DNA from 4 places in the Neobacillus canaveralius genome. Region 4 is predicted to be linked to each of the others. Evidence: riboswitches for the same ligand, from Rfam matches in the RefSeq annotation. Region 4 holds a riboswitch; each other region holds the start of a gene.

The links. Region 4 has a riboswitch for thiamine pyrophosphate ahead of thiT (energy-coupled thiamine transporter ThiT). Riboswitches for the same ligand answer to the same signal wherever they lie in the genome.
Region 1: linked by a shared signal. The riboswitch ahead of thiC (phosphomethylpyrimidine synthase ThiC) and the one ahead of thiT (energy-coupled thiamine transporter ThiT) in region 4 are both predicted to bind thiamine pyrophosphate.
Region 2: linked by a shared signal. The riboswitch ahead of thiW (energy coupling factor transporter S component ThiW) and the one ahead of thiT (energy-coupled thiamine transporter ThiT) in region 4 are both predicted to bind thiamine pyrophosphate.
Region 3: linked by a shared signal. The riboswitch ahead of thiM (hydroxyethylthiazole kinase) and the one ahead of thiT (energy-coupled thiamine transporter ThiT) in region 4 are both predicted to bind thiamine pyrophosphate.

Annotation. Positions count from the first base shown of each region.
Region 1 covers NZ_JBDFLL010000001.1:5,780,816-5,784,922, reverse strand. Annotated here, with positions in the region: gene ABC255_RS28120 (CamS family sex pheromone protein) at 1-210, shown strand, start outside; gene thiC (phosphomethylpyrimidine synthase ThiC) at 326-2,110, opposite strand; TPP riboswitch at 2,252-2,366, opposite strand; gene pruA (L-glutamate gamma-semialdehyde dehydrogenase) at 2,621-4,107, shown strand, end outside.
Region 2 covers NZ_JBDFLL010000001.1:3,219,629-3,223,735, reverse strand. Annotated here, with positions in the region: gene thiD (bifunctional hydroxymethylpyrimidine kinase/phosphomethylpyrimidine kinase) at 1-309, shown strand, start outside; gene thiE (thiamine phosphate synthase) at 315-980, shown strand; TPP riboswitch at 1,141-1,248, shown strand; gene thiW (energy coupling factor transporter S component ThiW) at 1,326-1,835, shown strand; gene ABC255_RS16175 (LuxE/PaaK family acyltransferase) at 1,851-2,936, shown strand; gene ABC255_RS16170 (acyl-CoA reductase) at 2,933-4,107, shown strand, end outside.
Region 3 covers NZ_JBDFLL010000001.1:3,223,997-3,228,103, reverse strand. Annotated here, with positions in the region: gene ABC255_RS16210 (Na+/H+ antiporter NhaC family protein) at 1-295, shown strand, start outside; gene ABC255_RS16205 (HAD-IA family hydrolase) at 437-1,003, opposite strand; gene ABC255_RS16200 (Gfo/Idh/MocA family protein) at 1,434-2,570, shown strand; TPP riboswitch at 2,835-2,946, shown strand; gene thiM (hydroxyethylthiazole kinase) at 3,049-3,855, shown strand; gene thiD (bifunctional hydroxymethylpyrimidine kinase/phosphomethylpyrimidine kinase) at 3,868-4,107, shown strand, end outside.
Region 4 covers NZ_JBDFLL010000001.1:4,906,966-4,911,072, forward strand. Annotated here, with positions in the region: gene feoB (ferrous iron transport protein B) at 1-1,496, opposite strand, end outside; gene ABC255_RS24065 (FeoA family protein) at 1,497-1,727, opposite strand; gene thiT (energy-coupled thiamine transporter ThiT) at 1,859-2,434, opposite strand; TPP riboswitch at 2,564-2,670, opposite strand; gene ABC255_RS24075 (histidine kinase N-terminal domain-containing protein) at 2,870-4,003, shown strand.

The sequences.
Region 1 (4,107 bases), 870 kb from region 4:
GATCAATTTACTGATTTGGATATCACTATTCCGATTCAGTTCTATGGAAAATCCGAGGCAATTGGGTTTACTCAATATGTAACAGGGCTTGTTCTTGAGCATTTTCCAAATTATATATCGGTTTCGGTAAGTGTTACATCCGTTGACGGACCAGAGGCATTAATCGTCCGTAAAGCAAATGAGGCCGAACCGTTTGTGCATATTTATTAACCTAGCGGAAATTATTTAAATTTAAAAAATCTTTATTAATAAAGGACAATACATATTTTATATGACTAATATGTATTGTCCTTTTGATTATTATTTGCACAGCACTTCAAGAAAGTTACTGATAAATGTTACCCCCAGATTGTTTAAACTCTGTAGCTTTTTCCTTCATACCCTTTTCGATAGCTTCATTCGCATCAAGCTTGTTTTCCTTCGCGTAATTACGAATATCTTGAGAGATTCTCATGCTACAAAACTTTGGTCCACACATTGAACAGAAATGTGCCGTTTTTGCACCTTCTGCAGGTAACGTCTCATCATGATATTCCAAAGCTCGTTCAGGATCTAATGATAAATTAAACTGATCTCTCCAACGGAATTCGAAACGAGCTTTTGATAAGGCATCATCCCTTTTGTATGCCCCTGGATGTCCTTTTGCTAAATCAGCAGCATGTGCAGCTATTTTATAAGTTATAACACCTTCACGTACATCATCCCGGTTTGGTAAACCTAAATGTTCTTTTGGCGTTACATAACAAAGCATAGCCGTACCATACCAACCAATCATGGCTGCACCAATCGCAGATGTAATATGATCATAGCCAGGAGCTATGTCAGTTGTAAGTGGACCTAGAGTATAGAAGGGAGCTTCCTTACAAACCTCAAGTTGTTTGTCCATGTTTTCTTTTATAAGGTGCATAGGTACGTGTCCTGGACCTTCAACCATTACCTGTACATCATGCTCCCAAGCAATTTTTGTTAATTCTCCAAGAGTATCTAATTCCGCAAATTGTGCTTCATCATTGGCATCAGCAATTGAACCAGGACGTAGACCATCTCCTAAGGAGAATGCAACATCATAAGTTTTCATAATCTCACAGATTTCTTCAAAGTGAGTATATAAAAAGTTTTCTTTATGGTGGTGAAGACACCATTGTGCCATAATAGATCCACCTCGAGATACAATACCTGTTAAACGCTTTGCTGTTAACGGAACATATCGCAAAAGAACACCAGCGTGAATGGTGAAATAATCCACGCCTTGCTCCGCTTGTTCAATTAAGGTATCACGATAAACCTCCCATGTTAGATCTTCGGCAATACCATTTACTTTTTCAAGTGCTTGGTAGATAGGAACGGTTCCTACAGGAACAGCTGAATTGCGAATTATCCATTCCCTTGTTGTATGAATGTTTTTACCTGTTGATAGGTCCATAATATTATCAGCACCCCACCGTGTGGCCCATGTCATTTTTTCGACCTCTTCTTCGATGGACGATGAAACAGCAGAATTCCCAATATTTGCATTGATTTTAACATGGAAATTCCTTCCTATAATCATAGGCTCTGCCTCTGGATGATTGATATTGGATGGAATAATTGCCCGCCCTCTTGCAACTTCTTCACGCACAAATTCAGGTTTCATATTTTCCCTTAATGCGATAAATTCCATCTCAGGTGTGATGATGCCCTTCCTTGCATAATGCAGCTGTGTGACATTTCTCCCTTTTTTTGCACGTAATGGTTTACGCTTTAAACCTGGGAAAACGTTATGATTAGCACGAGGATCTTTCTTATCCTTATACCCATTGTCTTCAGCCTTAATTTCTCTTCCTTCATATTCCTCCACATCCCCTCGTTCATGAATCCATGAGCTTCGAAGAGCGGGAAGGCCTTTTGTAATATCTACTGAATAATCAGCATCCGTATATGGCCCACTTGTATCATAGACCCGAATTGGCGGATTTTCTTCTTCACCAAAGTTGCCTGTTGTAGGACTAAGTTCAATTTCCCGCATTGGTACCTGGATATCGGGTCTTGAGCCTTCAATATAAACCTTTTTACTACCTGAAAAGCTAGACATAATGGAAATGCGTTTTTCGTTTAATGAAGTTGTTGACATAAAGTAAATCTCTCCCTGTTTTTAAAATTAAAGGTCGAGATCTAGAACAAAACGAGTGGATGAAAAGTAATGAAGTACATAAAAAAAGCCGAGTCCAAAAAGGATGGACCGGCTTTGTATGTAGAAGTTTATTCAATACATGATGACTTTTTCTAACTTCCCCACGCTAGTATGATCTAGATCAGGTCCAAAGGGTCAAGAAACTTTAACGTGTTTCTCTCTCAGCCCACCTCATTGGACTCCCCTAGTTATTTCTATTCAATTTGGTTTTAGTATACATGAGTCTTAAGTAAAATAAAAGGAATATTAAAAAAAATATAAAAAACGGTTGATTAAAAGACCGTATTTTAATTGGAGATAGTTTCCTCCTCTAATTATAGTAAGGTTAACGTAACGCCAGGTCTTTTTTGCCCAAATATGCTTTAATGGCTATCCGTTGATACGTGTAAAAGAAACATGTTAGAATGAACGAGGATATAATGTTTTTTAATACATAGGAGGTTTTGAGACATGGTACAACCATATAAGCATGAACCATTCACAGACTTTACAATTGAAGAAAACCGTCAAGCCTATCTCAACGGGATAAAAACAGTTGAAGGTTATTTAGGCACAGATTATCCACTAGTAATCGGCGGCGAAAAAATTACAACAGAAGATAAAATTGTTTCTTATAATCCCTCAAATAAAGACGAAATAATTGGAAGCGTTTCAAAAGCTAGCAGAGATCTTGCGGAACAAGCAATGCAGGCAGCCGTTGAAGCATTCAAAACGTGGAAAAAAGTGAAAGCCGAAGTCCGTGCAGATGTATTATTTAAAGCTGCGACGATTATTCGTCGCCGTAAGCATGAGTTCTCTGCTCTTTTAACAAAAGAAGCAGGTAAACCATGGAAAGAATCGGATGCAGATACTGCAGAAGCGATTGACTTCCTTGAATATTATGGCCGCCAAATGCTGGCAATGAAAGATGGCGTTCCCGTTAATAGCCGTCCAAACGAATTTAACCGTTATAATTATATTCCACTAGGTGTTGGAATCATCATCTCACCTTGGAATTTTCCATTAGCAATTATGGCGGGTACAACAGTAGCCGCAATCGTTACAGGTAATACGGTACTATTAAAACCAGCTTCTACTACTCCGGTTGTTGCAGCGAAATTCGTTGAAGTAATGGAAGAAGCAGGTCTGCCTAAAGGGGTATTAAACTTTGTACCAGGAAGCGGTTCGGAAGTGGGCGACTACTTAGTAGACCATAAAGATACTCGTTTCATCAGCTTCACAGGTTCACGTGACGTTGGTCTGCGTATATTCGAACGTTCTTCAAAAGTGAATCCAGGCCAAGTTTGGATGAAGCGATTGATTGCTGAAATGGGCGGTAAAGATACGATTGTTGTTGACGCGGAAGCAGATCTAGAGCTGGCTGCACAATCTATCGTGGCAGGAGCATTTGGCTTCTCAGGTCAAAAATGTTCAGCATGCTCTCGTGCGGTTATCGTTGAGGATGTTTATGATGCAGTATTAAACCGTGTAGTTGAGTTAACGAAGGAATTATCAGTAGGTGACCCAACTGAGCAAGGGACTTTCATGGGACCAGTGAACGACAACAATGCTTTCAAGAAAATCATGGAATATGTTGAAATTGGCAAGCAAGAAGGTAGGGTATTGACTGGCGGCGAAGGCGACAATTCAAAAGGCTACTTCATTCAACCAACTGTAATTGCAGACCTTGCTCCTGATGCACGTATCATGCAGGAAGAAATTTTTGGACCAGTGGTTGGTTTCACAAAAGCTAAAGATTTCACGGAAGCAATTGAAATTGCGAACAATACCGAGTATGGCTTAACAGGTGCCGTTATCACGACTAATCGTGAACACCTGGAGCAGGCTCGTGAAGACTTCCATGTTGGTAACCTATACTTCAATCGGTCATGTACTGGGGCAATTGTTGGTTATCAGCCATTCGGCGGTTTCAACATGTCTGGAACTGACTCCAAAGC
Region 2 (4,107 bases), 1.7 Mb from region 4:
AAACATGTGGTCGTAAAAGGCGGGCATGATGAATACCGTGATGTGTCGGTAGATCTTTTATATGATGGGAACGAATTTAAAACCTTTACAAGTAAAAGAGTGCTGACAAAGAATACTCACGGAACAGGATGTACATTTTCAGCGGCTGTAACGGCAGAATTAGCCAAAGGTTTAAGTGTTTATGAAGCTGTATCAAAAGCGAAGCATTTTATCCAGGCTGCGATCGAAGATCAACTGCTGATTGGTCAAGGTCATGGACCAACCAATCATTGGGCATATCGAAAAAGAATTGTAGCAATAGGAAGGTGACCAGCATGAATATTCACAATAGTGATTCATTACGAAATACATTGAAAGTTTACTTTATTATGGGCAGTCCCAACTGCAAGGACAATCCAGCACAGGTTTTGCAGGAAGCGATTAAAGGGGGAATAACTCTTTTTCAATTCCGTGAAAAAGGTATCGGGGCTTTAACAGGGGATGCAAAGGTTGAACTGGCCAAGGAACTTCAGCAAATTTGCAGGGAGCAGCAAATATCCTTTATTATCAATGACGATATTAATTTGGCTATTGCACTCAACTCGGACGGAGTTCATATCGGGCAGGAAGATGATCCGGTAGGGGAAGTCAGAAAGAAGGTTGGCCATGATAAAATCATTGGAGTTTCAGTACATAGTTACGAAGAGGCAATGACTGCATTAGAGGGAGGAGCCGATTATTTTGGAATCGGACCCGTTTTTCCGACAAAAACAAAAGAAGACGCCAAACCTTCAAACGGGACCAAGTTAATTGAGGAATTGCGAGACAGAGAAGTATATATTCCGATTGTGGGAATTGGCGGAATAACTGCGGAAAACGCAGGATCTGTTATCCAAGCTGGAGCGGATGGAGTATCAGTCATTACCGCGATTAGCCATGCAGAATCTGTTACAAAAGCAGCTGAACATTTAAGAAAAAGTGTCTTAAATCAAAGGTCTTGATCTATCAAGATTCATGGATTTATGTTGGTAAAGTTGAAAAAACTTTATTCGTGCCCTAAAGCAAATATATGTGGTTTGCGGTAACGATAAGCAATACTCGAAACCGTATCGTGTAAGAATTAAGTAATTTAACATCGGAACAATTTCTATTAAAATTTCATACTAGCACTGGGGGAGCCGAAACTGGCTGAGATTAGACTTGTAAAGGTCTTAAACCCCTGAACCTGATCTGGGTAGTACCAGCGTAGGGAAGTGAATGATACATCCATTAACTGTGAACCATAATGGTAGTATTTAAAACGGTAATCCCCCAGTGCTCATTAAAAACTTGGAGGGCTTTTTTTTATGAGAAAAACACACAAACTCACATTAACAGCGATGATGATTGCGATTGGCACACTCTCGAGTAATTTATTGTTTATTCCGGTTGGGTTCACTAAAGTGTTTCCGATTCAGCATTTCTTGAATGTTTTGTCTGCCGTCCTACTTGGACCTGTTTATGCTGTTGCGCAGGCACTTTGTGTCTCAATCCTGCGCAATATCATGGGAACTGGATCAGTCTTTGCATTTCCAGGCAGTATGGTGGGTGCCTTGTTGGCCGGGCTTCTTTTTATGAAAACAAGAAAGATTTATATGGCCTTTTTCGGTGAGGTTATTGGAACGGGCATTCTTGGCGCGATTCTCTGCTACCCAATCGCCACTCTATTAATGGGGCAGGAAGCAGCAGTGTTTGGCTTTATTCCGTTATTTATATTCAGCTCGATTGCGGGTGCACTGATTGGGGCCATTATCCTATCAGTCTTTTTAAAAAAGAAGGTTGCTGTATTTACTCCAAACGGAACAACATTGAAATAGAAAGGAAGTATCACCATGGAACAGCAGCAAATCATAGACCAACTACTTACTATTCTGCAATCAGATTCACTTTCAGAAGGTGAATTTAATCAAAATGCCTTGCAATTATTTGCCTATCAGTTCACAAATAACCTTCCATATCGGAAGTACTGTCAGCAAAAAGGCAAAACCATCCGGACTGTGAAATCATGGAAGGATATTCCCGCGGTGCCAATTAACGCTTTTAAGGAAGTAGCATTAACCTGTACGCCTCCAGAACAAGCAGAAAGGTATTTTATGACAAGCGGTACCACACAAGGTGTCAAGGGGAAGCACTATCATCCGACCTTACAAGTATGGAATCTATCAATGAAAACCTATTTTAAACAGCGGTTTATGAAAGAAACGGAAAAAATCCGCATGGGCATTCTGTTCCCGACTGAGGAAGAAATGCCTAATTCCTCATTGGCTCGTTATTTAAACCTTGCTAAACAGGAGTTTGGTACAGAGGAGAGTCACTATCTATTAGGTGAAAATGGGATTGACATTAAAAGGTTGATTCAAGAATTGGAACATGCTGAACATTCAGGTGAGCCTTATGCATTGTTAGGGGCTTCATTTAGTTTTGTTCATCTGTTTACAGAACTAGAAAAAGCGGGTCGCCGCTTTCAATTGCCGCCTAGAAGTAAGATCTTAGATACTGGTGGATTTAAGAATCAGTCAAAAGAATGGGAACTGGATGATTTTTACCAGGAGTTATCGAGCGTACTAGGTGTTCCAAGAAAGGATTGTATCAACATGTATGGTATGACGGAGTTAAGTTCACAGCTCTATGATTCTGGTAATGAACAGGTTCCATCTGTTAAGTCCGGACCACATTGGCTAAAAACGAGAATTATACATCCGTTTACAGGTGAGGAAGTGGCTGAGGGGGAACGTGGGGTTATTGTCCATTGTGATCTCGCAAACTTCAATTCTGTCACGACTATTTTGACCGAAGACTTAGGCGTGAAAGTTGGTGAGGGGTTCCTTCTTTTAGGCAGGGTGCAAGGAACAGAGGCAAAGGGCTGTTCACTTGCGGTTGAGGAATTTATCCATGCTGCAACGGGACCAAGAGTATGAGAGAAAGAGTTGGATACCTTCCCAATGTCGAGGAAGAAATCATAGAAACCAAGATACTTAGCTTTGCCAGAAAAGGTGAGACACTTGAATTAGAGGCGCCACTTCTTACTATAAAGCAAATGCAACAGGTAACAGAAAAGGTTAAAAGAGCCAGTGCAGAAGTATTAAAAAACATGAGTATTACAGAGATTATTTCAATCATCGACACCGCCATTGAAGTGTTGCTCGACCGAAATTCTAATTACCGGAAAAAAGCCGAAAGGTTACTGCCAATTGTAACTGGGTACGATGAAGAAATGATTCGACTGGGACTTACATCTTTTTTAAAAAAGTTCCGCAAACATGAGCTGCAGCGCTTCGTGGTTGAGGACTTAGGAAATCCTCTGCTGCTCGATGATTTTCAGCCCCGTGTAAAAAAAGGTTATTCGAAAGCAGTGGGACCGGAATTGATTCTCCATGTATGGGCTGGAAATGTACCCGCGCTCCCCTTATGGAGTCTCATTTCAGGGTTATTGGTTAAGTCTGGCAACATTGGCAAAGTATCGAGTGCAGAGCCGCTGTTTGCAGGCTGGTTTGCACAGGTACTTGTCGAGGTGGCTCCGCAATTAAAAGACTGCCTAGCGGTTGTCTGGTGGAAGGGTGGAGATGAGGCACGAGAAAAGGAGATTTTTAGATATTCAGATGTAGTGGTCGGCTATGGAAGTAATCAGTCGCTAGAATCCATGAGTCATAGAATTCCAGCCACAACTCGCTTTCTGCCATTCGGTCATAAAGTCAGTTTCGGGTTGATTAGCAATTCGGCTCTGGACTCACGGAAAGCATTAACCAGTGCTCATCATGCGGCATTTGATATCATCCAATTTGACCAGCAGGGTTGTTATTCCCCACATATCTTTTATGTTCAAAAAGGTGGAAATGTATCACCATTTGAGTTCGCGCAGTATCTAGCGCAGGAACTGGAAAGTTTTCAAAAACGATTCCCTAGGCGCACTCTTTCATTAGATGAAATGACGGCAAGCATCCATTGGCGTAACAAAGAAGAAGTATCTTCTTTTACAAATACTACTAAACATGTATTTGGTCAAACTGACAATCATTGGACCGTTGTTTATGAAGAGGGTGCGGTGTTCTCCCCAACTTGTTCGAATCGTGCAGTCAAAGTCATTGCTTT
Region 3 (4,107 bases), 1.7 Mb from region 4:
TGGTCTCCATCCATACCGACGTGCCAATCTACTTGATGGTTTTGCGAATGCCATCGTGTTAGTCATTCCGTTCTTAAGTGTTTTTGTATTCCTCGGTGCTTTATTGTCGGATGGGTATGATTTTATTGCGCAGCTATCACTAACACAGGTGAGCAGCGGTATGATTTATTGCATGATGCTTTTCCTGGTTCTATTGTTCTCAATCATAACAGGGTGGGGCCGTCAATTTGAAGGCTCAGAAGGGAAACCGGTTAGCAGTCCGCAAGAAAATACAAACCAAAGTGTAGTAATGTAGAGGGGCGCACTAGCACCTTATATGTTGCCAAATACACTCTGGAAGCGTAGAAAAAGTCATACTTCTGAAGTAAACAAAAAGAGCTCATTCGTGTGAGCTCTTTTTGTTATAGACTTAGATGGACGATTCTACAGGCTTTTATTATTTTAGTACTAAAGGAATGAATTCAGCATAGTTATCAAGGTGAAAATCTGCTTCGATGTTACGATTTTGAAAAGAAACTGTTTTAATTCCAAGTTGTCTAGCCGGAAGTAAATCCAATTTCCGATCACCCACGACCAAGTCGATGTCATATTTTTTCAATACAAATTCATAAGAAGAGGGATGAGGTTTTCTGTTGAATCCTTGTTCTTCAACAGAAACAATCTCTGTAAAGTATTTGGATAATCCAAATTTCCCAAGCAGATAGTCGGCCGACTCTCTATCACGATGGGTTACAATAATATTATTATCAACCGCTGCTAAAACCTCAATTAAATGGTCAAAAGGCTTACTCTCTTTTGAGTATTGAATATCTAACTGCTTATACTCGGCCCGTCTGTCTTCATCAATCCCATAATGTTTAAAAGCCGTTTTCGAATCAATTTTCAGCCATCGCAACACCTCATCGCGATCAAGGTCACGCTGACTTAACGTAACAAAACCCTCTACCAGTGCAGGATATGTATCAAAAAGTGTGCCATCAAAATCCCATAATATGTTCAACATTTGTCCCTCATTTCAAAAAATAATCTTTAAAAGTATTACTTTATCATTTTATTAACTATAAAACCAGGGAAGTCCTGTAGCGTTGGCTGGAAATTAAAGGTTGAAGTAGAAAATTATGGGTATAAGGTAGGTAGAACAAATAAGGAGAATGACATATTTACAGATAATTCTAAAAATAATAACATTAAAATGTAATCGATTTCAAAAAGTTTGCTATCTTTATACCTTTGACTACAGGTAACCTCTGTTATTAAAAATTTCTTTAATAATGAAGTGCTGCAACTAAATGTAATCGATTACATTTTTAGCAAGATACTTAAAGTGGAGAAGTTAAATAGTTTTGAAGGGAGGAGTACATAACACTAGAGTTGGTACAAAGTTTATGAAGTGATTGTAGTAGTTTTTAGACAATGAGGAGGAGTATATGGCTATGAAGAGAATATTATGTGTTTTCATTTCGACGGTTTTATTGACAGTACTTATTGCAGGTACTATTAATCCTGATGTGCCTTCTGCAGCACAAAATAATACAAAAGTACGTCTTGCGCTTGTGGGCGCTTGGCATGTACATACAAAAATGTTTATTGAAAAAATAGCTAAACAATCGGCTGGAAAAGTTGAATGGGTAGCGGTTTGGGACCATGATGCTGAACGTGGTAAGAAATATGCAGAAATGCTAGGTGTTCCTTATGAAGCTGATTATCAAAATATCCTGGATAATGAAAACATAGATGCGGTTATGATTGAAGCCGAAACTAATTTACACAAAGATCTTATCGTTCGCGCTGCAAATGCAAATAAGCATGTTTTCACAGACAAGGTAGTAACCCCTACTGTTAAAGATGGTTTAAGTGTAAAAAAGGCAATAGAAGAAAATGGTGTAAAACTAGTAGTCTCACATGAATCCTTGCCTATTGGATCCTATCAATATGCAAAGAAATTGGTTGACGAAGGAAGTCTTGGTGATATTGTTGCCATTAATTTTAGGCGCGCACATGGCATGGCCAAAACGAATAATCTGCCTGAAACCTGGTATGACAAAGATGTAGCAGGAGGCGGGGCCTTAATTGACCTAGGGGTACATGGTATGTCTATGCTTACTTATCTGGCAGGAACACCAACGAAAGTTTCGTCTTTTATGGAAAACTGGACAGATAGAGAAGTGGAAGATAGTGCAACAATCATGCTGGAGTTTGAAAATAATGCTATCGGTACGGCGCATACGAATATGGTTACAAGCATAATGGAAAATTCATTAGAAGTAATCGGAACAGATGGTATCCTAGTAGTCTTAGGAGTGGAAGGTAAAGAATCTGTTTATCTAAATTCAAAACATATTTCGGGGATGGAAACAGGAATGAATTTAATTGATCCGACTGTGTATGCATCGGATGGTTTAGTTCCAATAAACTTATTTATTGACTTTGTTCTAGATGAGTCCAACAAGGATCAGTATTTACCTGGATTTGATATTGATACTGCCCTAACGGTTGTCGGAATTGCAGAAGCTGCATATAAGTCCGCCAAAACAGGTGGAAGCGCAGTGAAATTTAAAAAATCTTGGTAAAAGCTTATTAAAAGACACAAGAATTGACGTATGAATTGGCATACGTCTTTTTCTTTATTTATTAGGATCCGCACTTATCGGTTGGGTGATCAGGTTATGCACCCGAACTGATAAATAAACGGAAATATTCCGCTTATTTTACTTTTGCTGGTTACTCGATCAAGGACACAACATCTTATTTAAAGATTCTAGCTAAATAATATCGGTATAAAATACTTTACATATGGTAACCAGTAGACTAACATAGAAAATAACTTAATACGATTTAACTACTAGGGGTGCTCTGAATTTGGGGCTGAGAGAAAAACTTTACGTTTTTTAACCCTTCGGACCTGATCTGGATTATACCAGCGTAGGAAAGTAGCCATGTGAAATTACCTTTTTCTCTAACTATTACGCCAGGTCCTATTTTGATGGATCTGGCTTTTTTATGTTTAGAAGACTAATAGGGTCATTGAATAAAGATGGGGGTGTTGTGATGAATCATCACGATTTTAGTTCTATTTTACAAAGGGTAAGAGAAGAAAATCCGCTCGTACATAATATTACAAATGTGGTCGTCACCAATTTTACCGCAAATGGTCTTTTAGCACTTGGGGCTTCACCCGTAATGGCTTATGCTCCAGAAGAAGTAGCGGATATGGTAAGAATTTCACGTGCTCTTGTTCTGAATATCGGAACATTAAACAAGGACGTGGTGAGCTCGATGATCTTAGCTGGAAAAACAGCTAATGAGCTAGGGATCCCGGTGATCTTTGACCCAGTTGGAGCCGGTGCTACGCTGTTCCGCACGGAAATGGCACAAAAAATAATCGAAGAAGTAAAAGTATCTGTTATTCGCGGAAATGCTGCTGAAGTCGCCAATGTTCTGGGGGAAAAGTGGGAGATTAAGGGAGTGGATGGTGGTGGACATCAAGGAAGTAATGTCACATTGGCCGTAACCGCGGCACAAAAGTTGAATACCACAATTGTGATTACTGGAAAAGACGATGTGCTGACAGATGGGAAGACGACGTACTTGGTTTCGAATGGTCATCCTCTGTTAACAAAAGTAACAGGAACTGGCTGTCTCCTAACCTCTGTAATTGGAGCCTTCGCAGGAGTGGAAAAGGACCTACTGCTTGCTGGATTATCGGCGTTAACCTTTTATGGTATTGCAGCAGAAAAAGCATTCGAAAAGGTCGGTGAAATGGGACCTGGCAGTTTTCAAATTGATTTTTTAAATCAACTATCACTCGTTTCTTCTGAGGATATACATCAATTCGCGTTATACAAACAACTATAGGGAGTGGGCATAATGAAAAAAGCATTAACGATTGCTGGTTCTGATAGCGGCGGTGGTGCAGGTATTCAGGCGGATTTAAAGACTTTTCAAGAGTTAGATGTTTTCGGAATGTCAGCACTGACAGCAGTTACGGCACAAAATACTTTGGGGGTTCAAGCCGTATATCCGATGTCAGCAGAAGCAGTTAGCACACAAATCGAATCGATTGGTGAAGATATGGGTACAGACGCTGTTAAGACAGGAATGCTGTTT
Region 4 (4,107 bases):
GATTGAACTTGAGGAAGACGATAAGGCGGGAGTTCAATGACAAATAGTGATGTTTCTGATTTTAATAGTGTTTTAGTAAATATTTTTGCTAATATCAAAGCTACAACGATACCCAGAACATACAGACTTAATACAACGAGAGCTTTATGTGCCACAAAAAATGCTCCAACAAATAACGCGTATACTGGTAATCGCGCAGAGCATGACATTAACGGAGTTAATAGGATAGTCATTAGTCGCTCACGGGGTGTTTCAATCGTTCTAGCAGCCATGATACCGGGTACATTACAGCCAAATCCAATCATCATCGGAATAAACGCCTTGCCATTCAGCCCCACATACTCCATAATTCTGTCCATAACAAGAGCTACCCTCGCCATATAACCAGAATCCTCTAATAACGATATAAAAAAGAAAAGAATAAATATCTGTGGAACAAAAACAAGGACTCCGCCGACACCGGCAATTAATCCTTCAATAATTAATGCATGTATGAAATCTGAGGCATGAATAGCTCCAAGGAATTTTTCTGCACCTGTTGTTACAGGTCCTGTTAAGATTCCATCCAGAATATCTGACAATGGAGTTCCCAGCCAATCAAAGGTCAACATAAACATCAAATACATACAAATTAAGAAGATCGGCATTCCTAAATAGCGATTCGTGACGATGGCATCAATCTTCTCTGACATTGGTACAACTGTACTTACCTTCCGAACAGAGGTTTCAAGTATCTTTTCAATAACCTCTTTTCTCTTCAAGTAAATAAAGTTTGCCAGCGATTTTACATAAACATTTTCTTGAATTAACAAGGACTCCAATTGAGAAAGGTATGATTCAAGTTTCGCAGGTTCTATTATGTCAGAAAGGAACTTTTTCACGTATTCATTCCCCTCAAATAATTGAAGAGCAAGCCATCTAGGTGAATGATCGGTTTTACCGATCATCTCAATACTTATTTTAGTGATAGCGTCTTCGACTGCTTTTCCATAATAAACATGTTTTTTTACCTTAGAATGACTTGAACTGGTTGAAATAACCTCTATTAACCGGTCGCAGCCTTTACCACTTCTCGCCACGACAGGAACAACAGGTACGCCTAAAATCTGTGATAACTTTTCGGTATCAATATGTATACCTCGATTGGCCGCGACATCCACCATATTTAAACCGATTAGTGCAGGTTTTTCATATTCAAGCAATTGTAATGTTAAATGCAAATTACGTTCTAATTGAGAGGCATCCAAAATATTAAGCAGCCTGTCTACAGGTTCCTCTAAGAAAAAGGTAGTAACTACCCCTTCGTCCCTTGATAATGGATTGAGTGAATAAACCCCTGGCAAATCAATTAATCTTCCTAGATTATTCTTGAAAACTCCAACCTTCTTTTCAACTGTAACACCACTCCAGTTTCCAACATACTCATAGGAACCAGTAAGATTATTAAACAATGAAGTTTTTCCAGTATTCGGGTTTCCAATAAGTGCGATTTCCATTTAAACTCTCTCCACTTCTATTAAGCGAGCTTCTTTACGACGAAGACCGACGCATTGTCCACATGATTCGATCATGACTGGCCCCCCAAATGGCATGACGCATTTAATACAAACCTCAGAACCTTCTGTTATTCCCAGGTCCAACAACCGTCTTTGCACCATTCGACCAACTTTGGATATATCTATGATTTTTCCTTTATCTCCTACTTTAAACGAACCGAACATCACCATCACCCTTACATAGGTTAATTGAGAATGATTATCTTTATTTATATCATTATTTTACCATTGAAAAATGGCTGATTTTGTGACAAAAGTTCGAAAAAAAAATAGAAAAGTCACAGACTTTTCTATTTTTTAACTTATATCATTTTTTTTGGTGCTGCAGTGATGACAAGGATAACAATAATCGCACACACGATAAAGCTTGGGAGCATATACGTACCATTGTATAAAAGAGAATACACTGCTGCTGGCTGACCCTCAGGTGCGTATTCACCAAAGAACACAATTCCTGATATTACATGTGCAAGATATCTTAATGCACTCCCTAAAAATGTTCCCAATAACACAAATGTGACCCATTTTTTCCTATTGTTATGGGAAAGAGAATCTTTCAGTTGTGAAGCAAAAACACCTGCTAAACCAACTACTGAGAAGGCAATAGCATAATCAATAATTCCTTGTAGAAGTGTATAAATTTGTGAAAAACCAAGGATAAACTGAAGTAATCCTAGTAAAAATCCAGACAAGATTCCACCTTTTACTCCCCAGCGAAATGACATTATGAAAATGGGAACCATCGCAATAGAAATGGACCCTCCTTGCGGCCATATTTTCAATGACAACAATCCTGAAACCAAATCCAGTAAATAAGCTAGTGCCGAAAATACAGCAACTTCAACCAAGAATAATGTGTTATTACGCTTTTTCTCCATACATGTTCCCCCTAATTTGTTTGTATTTTGGAGAACGTTCGAAAGTTTATACTGAAAATTTAATATGGCGCCATATAAACAAAAAAGCAATGCAGGACATATAAGGATTGTCTGCATTGCTTTACATTAATATTCGGCAAACCACATCCCTACGCTAGTGTTAACTAACAGGTTCATAGGGTCAGAACTCGAACGTTCACTCTCAGCCACCAAAAGCAGCTCCCCCTGTGGAAATATTTAATTATGTTCATACACGAATATACTATTTTTATAGGACTTTTACAAGGATAAACTTCCATTCATGTTATAATTAGATAAACAATCAAATTACGGATAAAAATTGATAAAATTTACCTATATTTATTTAAAGGGATTTCCGGCTATTATCACGAATTTAATTTAATCAGTTCGGCATTGTCTTAGGAGGAAACTGTGATGTTATCTGAATTACATATGGATTTAATAGCTTTTTTTAATAAGAATAAAGGGGAATTACTTCATGAATGGGAAAATTCCATTGTTATCTCTAAAGGAGATCCCTATAAAGAAAAAATAAGTCTTAATGGAATAGCCATTTTTAATATAGTATTAAATATGCATACGATGACTGAAGAAGAACTCCTAGAAACTATTCAAAAGTATGCGTTAGAAATTTCCGAAGAAAGAGCATTAGCTAATATCAATATTGGCGACTTTGTTTACAATGTTAATCTTGGCAGGTCTGTTTTATATAGTTACTTAAGTAAGTCAGGTCTAGTATGGGCAGATCTTCAAGAATCCATTAACAAGATAAATTTCTGCTTTGATAAATTTCTATATTACGCTGTAACTCATTATACAGAAGCTAAAAACAAAATTATTGAAGAAAAAACAATGTTTATTGATTCCACTCATCAAGACCGTTTAACCCTTCTAGGGCAAATGACTTCAAGTTTTATCCATGAATTTAGAAACCCACTGACTTCGATACAAGGTTTTATTCAGCTTCTTAAGGCAGACTACCCAGAAATGAAATATCTCGATATTATCTCAAGTGAGTTGGATCAACTTAATTTCCGAATCTCACAATTTCTTCTTTTGTCTAAAAAAGAATTAATTGGAAAGGAAAAGGAACAATTTAATCAGAATAAATTAATTGATGAAGTTTTAAATTTCCTCTACCCAAGTATTTTAGACGGTAAGGTGAAAATTAAAAAGGACATCGTCGATGAGATCACCCTTTATGGATATGCAGATGAAATGAGACAAGTCTTCATTAATATTATTTTCAATGCCATTGACGTGTTAAACCATCACAGAATACCGAACCCAACGATTGAGATAAAATGTAATATAGAAAATAATTCACATGTTGTTTTATCTATTTCTAATAATGGACCAATGATTCCTGCTGAATTGAGAAAGACCATTTTTGAGCCTTTTTTCACAACAAAAAAACTAGGTACTGGTCTTGGCCTATTCGTTTGCAAAGAAATTATTGAAAAACATAAAGGTGAATTAACCTGCCTTTCAACTCCTGACCTAACCGTATTTACAATTAAATTACCCCTTGCTGCGTCTCCTTTATAGGAGACGTTATTTTCTATTTTCTTTTCTGAAAATTTATAATTTTCCGATTCATAAGGACAAGACTTTTTTCATAAAATGTTTATACCAACCAATTATACAAACCA